One region of the Leclercia sp. GHBNCSD genome, then DNA from elsewhere that is predicted to be linked to it. Evidence: predicted binding sites of a transcription regulator. Region 1 holds the regulator's gene; the other holds the start of a gene.
The links. The regulator PurR, encoded in region 1, represses purine synthesis genes. The targets are predictions, from matches to a motif close to CANGCAAACGTTTGCNTG.
Positions count from the first base shown of each region.

Region 2: a site for PurR is predicted at 2,081-2,098, ahead of purH (bifunctional phosphoribosylaminoimidazolecarboxamide formyltransferase/IMP cyclohydrolase). Genes of this name have one in related genera too.

Region 1 covers NZ_JBQVYO010000002.1:334,776-338,038, reverse strand. The annotation lists gene punR (DNA-binding transcriptional activator PunR) at 1-564, shown strand, start outside; gene purR (HTH-type transcriptional repressor PurR) at 570-1,595, opposite strand; gene cydH (cytochrome bd-I oxidase subunit CydH) at 1,892-1,981, shown strand; gene ACT3IC_RS21955 (MFS transporter) at 2,146-3,263, shown strand, end outside.
Region 2 covers NZ_JBQVYO010000001.1:1,732,444-1,735,706, reverse strand. The annotation lists gene purD (phosphoribosylamine--glycine ligase) at 1-369, opposite strand, end outside; gene purH (bifunctional phosphoribosylaminoimidazolecarboxamide formyltransferase/IMP cyclohydrolase) at 385-1,974, opposite strand; rRNA gene ACT3IC_RS08415 (16S ribosomal RNA) at 2,531-3,263, shown strand, end outside.

The DNA of each region.
Region 1 (3,263 bases):
GTTGAGCTGCGTGTCTCCCAGGAGGTCTTTAACGGTGTCTGGGATGCGCTGGCGGATGGCAGGGTGGAGATGGCGATCGGCGCGACCCAGGCGATACCGGTGGGGGGGCGCTACGCGTTTCGCGATATGGGGATGCTGAGCTGGGTCTGCGTGGTGGCGAGCCACCATCCGCTGGCCGCGCTTCCCGGCCCGCTCAGCGATGATACCCTGCGCAACTGGCCGTCGCTGGTGCGGGAAGATACCTCCCGCTCGCTGCCGAAACGGATCACCTGGCTGCTGGATAACCAGCGGCGGATCGTCACCCCGGACTGGGAATCCTCTGCGACCTGCCTGTCGGCCGGGCTGTGCGTGGGGATGGTGCCGGTCCATTTTGCCCGGCCCTGGATAGACAGTGGCAAATGGGTGGAGCTGACGCTGGAAAACCCCTTCCCGGATGCGGCCTGCTGCCTCACCTGGCAACAAAACGACATGTCACCGGCGCTGGCGTGGCTGCTGGATTATCTGGGGGACAGTGAAACGATGAACAGGGAGTGGTTGCGGGAGCCAGAGGTACTGGCTCCCTGAGCGGATCAACGGCGGTAGTCGCGGAACGGGCCATCGGCGACGGAGCGGCGTTCGATCAAACGCGGATGCACTTCAATGGACTGCGACTCTTCACGTTTATTGACGATACGGTCGAGCAGCATGTTGAAGGCGGTCTCGCCCAGCGAATCTTTTGGCTGGTGGATGGTGGTCAGCGCCGGGGTGAAGAAACGGGCGTTGCGCACGTTATCATACCCGATCAGCGAAACGTCCTGCGGAACGCGCAGGCCCATCTCGTCAGCGGCACACAGGGCACCCATCGCCATAACATCGCCGCCGCAGAAAATAGCGGTCGGACGCGGCGTCTGGGAGAGGATCTGCTGCATGGCGCGATAGCCGGACTCCGGCTCAAAGTCGCCCTGGACGATCCAGTTTTCCGGCACCGTGATTAAGGCTTCTTCCATCGCTTTCATAAAACCGGCCAGACGACCGGCACCGGTGTTGCGCTCCAGCGCGCCCGGGATGACGCCGATATCGCGATGCCCGCGTTCGATCAGATAACGTCCTGCCATGTAGCCACCTTCAAAGGCGTTATCAATGACCGAGTCGGTGAAGTCCGCTTTCGCTTCGCCCCAGTCCATCACCACCATCGGGATATTGCGATACTCTTCCAGCATCTTCAGCAGCGGCTCCGGGTATTCCGAGCACATTACCAGCAGGCCGTCGACGCGCTTTTGCGCCATCATTGACAGATAGGCCCGCTGCTTCTCCAGGCTGTTCCAGGCGTTGCCGAGGATCAGGGTGTAACCTTTCTGGAAGCAGTTTTTCTCTACCGCTTCAATAATTTCTGCGAAGTAGGGGGCTTCGCTGCTGGTCGCCAGCAGGCCGATCGATTTGGTGTGGTTCACCTTCAGACTACGGGCGACGGCGCTCGGAGAATAGTGCAGCTCTTTGATCGCTGCCCAGACGTTGTTACGCGTCTCTTCCGCCACAAAGCGGGTTTTGTTAATAACATGTGATACGGTTGTAGTGGAAACGTTTGCGCGTTTCGCTACGTCTTTAATTGTTGCCATCAGATGTCACTCCAGACCATATCTTAAGCTCCTGAAAAACCAATAGGTAAACGTTTGCCTTCACTCGCCCTAATTGCGCAATTTGAATTGCGGTACGCCGGGAAAACGACACAGGACGTCAGGAGGGGGTCAATGGCCGGTACGCTAATAAATTTAGCGTGGAATTTTGGCTGATCTTGACCAAAAGGGGAAGAGTAAAAATCGATATCAATCTAAATCCAGCAAGATTTTTACCCTGAACTGTGCAAAAATGAGCAAGCTCACTCTTCGTAGGGTGATTAAAAGGAGAAAAATTGATGAGTACCGATCTTAAGTTTTCGCTGATTACCACCGTTATTGTTCTGGGTCTGATCGTTGCCAGCGGTCTTACGGCTGCGCTGCACTGATATTTGCGAGGGAGCTAACGCTCCCTCGTCTCCCTTCTGCTATTGTTACGCGTCCGGCAAAAATCTTTTGCCAAATTGTTAACTTCTCATTTTTTGTGATTGATGTCATGCTTTCGCCTTCATTGTTCTGTGTCGCCTGACGACACGGTATCCGGAGTTGAAGTATGAAAATCAATTTTCCGCTGCTGGCCCTGGCCATTGGCGCATTTGGCATCGGCACCACCGAGTTTTCTCCAATGGGACTGCTACCGGTTATCGCCCGGGGTGTGGATGTCTCTATTCCCGCTGCGGGCATGTTAATCAGCGCCTACGCTATCGGCGTAATGGTAGGGGCACCGCTGATGACCTTGCTGCTTTCCCATCGCGGCCGTCGTAATGCGCTGATCTTCCTGATGGCGATCTTTACCGTCGGTAACGTGCTGTCGGCGCTCTCCCCGGATTACACCACCCTGATGCTGTCGCGTATTTTGACCAGCCTCAATCACGGCGCCTTCTTTGGCCTCGGGTCGGTGGTCGCCGCAAGCGTAGTGCCGAAGCATAAACAGGCCAGCGCCGTAGCAACCATGTTTATGGGTCTCACCATCGCCAATATTGGCGGCGTACCCGCCGCAACGTGGATGGGCGAAGCCATCGGCTGGCGGATGTCCTTCCTGGCGACGGCGCTTTTGGGCGTGGTCTCGATGGTCGCGCTCTTCTTCTCCCTCCCTGCGGGTGGCGCGGGCGAAAAGCCGGATGTGCGTAAAGAACTGGCGGTGCTGATGCGCCCGCAGGTGCTTTCCGCCTTACTGACCACGGTTCTCGGTGCTGGGGCAATGTTCACCCTCTACACCTACATTGCGCCCGTTCTGCATGACATTAACCAGGCGACGCCTGCTTTTGTTACCGCGATGCTGGTGCTGATTGGCGTCGGTTTCTCCCTCGGCAACTTCCTGGGCGGCAAGCTGGCGGACCGCTCCGTAAGCGGCACCCTGAAAGGCTTTCTACTGCTGCTGATCGCGATTATGGTGGCGATCCCGTGGCTGGCACGTAATGAAGTGGGGGCGGCGTTCGCGATGGTGGTATGGGGAATGGCGACCTTTGCGGTGGTACCGCCGCTGCAAATGCGTGTGATGCGGGTGGCAAGCGATGCGCCAGGGTTATCCTCTTCCGTCAATATCGGAGCGTTTAACCTGGGGAATGCGCTGGGTGCGGCGGCGGGTGGTGCGGTGATCTCCGGCGGGCTGGGGTACAGCTTTGTTCCGGTGATGGGGGCCATCATTGCCGCGCTGGGGCTTCTGCTGGT
Region 2 (3,263 bases), on a different contig from region 1:
CTGATATTCCGCGGTCGGAATGTTGTGACGCGCGAGGAAATCTTTGGTGAAGGCTTTGGAGCCTTCGAGCTGCGCGGCGCCTTCGGTCGGGCCGAAGATGGTCAGGCCCGCGGCACGGAATGCGTCTACCACGCCAATGACCAGCGGCGCTTCCGGACCCACAATGGTCAGATCGATTTTTTCACTCTGGGCAAAGCTCAGCAGCGCCGGGATATCGGTTACGCCGATAGCGACGTTCTGCAGGGTAGGCTCCAGGGCGGTACCGGCGTTACCCGGTGCCACAAAGACGGTTTCAACCTGCGCAGACTGCGCCGCTTTCCACGCCAGGGCGTGCTCGCGCCCGCCGTTACCAATCACTAATACTTTCATTCTCTGCTCCGGGAATTAATGGCGGAAATGACGCATGTCGGTGAAGATCATCGCGATGCCATGTTCATCGGCGGCGGCAATGACTTCGTCGTCGCGGATTGAGCCGCCAGGCTGGATCACGCAGGTGATGCCCACTGCCGCAGCTGCATCGATACCGTCACGGAACGGGAAGAACGCGTCGGACGCCATGGCGGAGCCTTTAACTTCCAGACCTTCGTCGCCCGCTTTAATCCCGGCGATTTTCGCAGAGTAAACGCGGCTCATCTGGCCCGCGCCTATACCGATGGTCATGTTCTCTTTCGCATAGACGATGGCGTTGGATTTCACGAACTTCGCCACTTTCCAGCAGAACAGCGCGTCACGCAGCTCCTGCTCCGTAGGCTGACGTTTGGTGACGACACGCAGATCTTTCTCGCTGACCATGCCCAGGTCACGATCCTGAACCAGCAGGCCACCGTTCACACGCTTGAAGTCGAGACCCGGAACGCGTTCCGCCCACTGACCGCAGACCAGCACGCGCACGTTCTGTTTTGTCGCGGTGATTTTCAGGGCGTCTTCGGTGGCCGAAGGGGCAATAATCACTTCAACAAACTGACGGGAGATGATCGCCTGAGCGGTTTCGGCATCCAGCTCGCGGTTAAACGCGATAATGCCGCCAAACGCTGAGGTCGGGTCAGTTTTGTACGCACGATCGTAAGCATCCAGAATAGAGGTGCTTACCGCGACGCCGCATGGGTTCGCATGCTTCACGATAACGCAGGCGGGCTCGCTGAACTCTTTCACGCACTCCAGTGCCGCGTCGGTATCCGCAATGTTGTTATAGGAGAGTGCTTTACCCTGCACCTGCTGCGCAGTGGCAACGGAGGCTTCTTTTACCTCTTCTTCTATATAGAAGGCAGCCTGCTGGTGGCTGTTCTCGCCGTAGCGCATATCCTGCTTCTTAATGAAGTTGAGGTTTAAGGTGCGGGAGAAGCGACCAGAGGGATCTTTGCTTTCGCCATGGTAGGCAGGGACCAGACTACCGAAGTAGTTGGCGATCATGCTGTCGTAAGCGGCGGTATGTTCAAAGGCCTTAATGGCGAGGTCGAAACGGGTCTCGAGATTCAGTGAGCCTTCGTTGGCATCCATCTCTTTAATAATGGCGTCGTAGTCGCTGCTCTTTACGACGATGGCCACATCCTTATGGTTCTTGGCGGCGGAGCGCACCATGGTCGGCCCACCGATATCGATATTCTCTACCGCATCCTCCAGAGAGCAGCCTTCACGGGCAACGGTCTGGGCGAATGGATAAAGGTTAACAACCACCATGTCGATTGGCGCAATCCCGTGCTGATCCATAATGCCGTCATCCTGACCGCGACGTCCCAGAATGCCGCCGTGGACTTTCGGGTGCAGGGTTTTGACGCGTCCATCCATCATTTCCGGGAAGCCGGTGTAATCAGACACTTCGGTTACCGGCAGGCCTTTATCTGCTAACAGGCGAGCAGTACCGCCTGTGGACAGCAGCTCTACGCCACGTGCAGAAAGTGCCTGAGCGAATTCAACGATACCGGCTTTATCAGAAACACTGAGCAGAGCGCGGCGGATTGGACGACGTTGTTGCATGGTAAATCCCCTGGATTTGACGATTACAGAGAGCGTTAGGTGAATTTTCCCGATAAAAACTCAACTAACACACCTGGCGGGGCGCTTTATTTAGCGCGAGCATTTTAACGAAAACGTTTGCGCAACGCTCGCACATTTTCACTTTTTCGTCACGTTGTGGATAAGTCTGTGTGTAATCAGGTATAAGGCGGGCTTTTGCTGGGGAATGCAGCAGTCAGTCATTTTTATGTCATTTAAGGGTTGCGGGCGGCGGAGAACTCCCTATAATGCGCCTCCATCGACACGGCAGATGTGAATCACTTCACACAAACAGCCGGGCCGGTTGAGGAGAAAAGCGAAAATAATCGCTTGACTCTGAAAGAGGAAAGCGTAATATACGCCACCTCGCAACGGTGAGCGAAAGCCGCGTTGCACTGCTCTTTAACAATTTATCAGACAATCTGTGTGGGCACTCAAAGTGACATGGATTCTTAACGTCCTCGGACGAAAAATGAATACCAAGTCTCTGAGTGAACACGTAATTCATTACGAAGTTTAATTCACGAGCATCAAACTTAAATTGAAGAGTTTGATCATGGCTCAGATTGAACGCTGGCGGCAGGCCTAACACATGCAAGTCGAACGGTAGCACAGAGAGCTTGCTCTCGGGTGACGAGTGGCGGACGGGTGAGTAATGTCTGGGAAACTGCCTGATGGAGGGGGATAACTACTGGAAACGGTAGCTAATACCGCATAACGTCGCAAGACCAAAGAGGGGGACCTTCGGGCCTCTTGCCATCGGATGTGCCCAGATGGGATTAGCTAGTAGGTGGGGTAATGGCTCACCTAGGCGACGATCCCTAGCTGGTCTGAGAGGATGACCAGCCACACTGGAACTGAGACACGGTCCAGACTCCTACGGGAGGCAGCAGTGGGGAATATTGCACAATGGGCGCAAGCCTGATGCAGCCATGCCGCGTGTATGAAGAAGGCCTTCGGGTTGTAAAGTACTTTCAGCGAGGAGGAAGGCATTGTGGTTAATAACCGCAGTGATTGACGTTACTCGCAGAAGAAGCACCGGCTAACTCCGTGCCAGCAGCCGCGGTAATACGGAGGGTGCAAGCGTTAATCGGAATTACTGGGCGTAAAGCGCACGCAGGCGGTCTGTTAAGTCAGATGTGAAATCCCCGGGCTCAACCTGGGAACTGCATTTGAAACTGGCAGGCTTGAGTCTTGTAGAGGGGGGTAGAATTCCAGGTGTAGCGGTGAAATGCGTAGAGATCTGGAGGAATACCGGTGGCGAAGGCGGC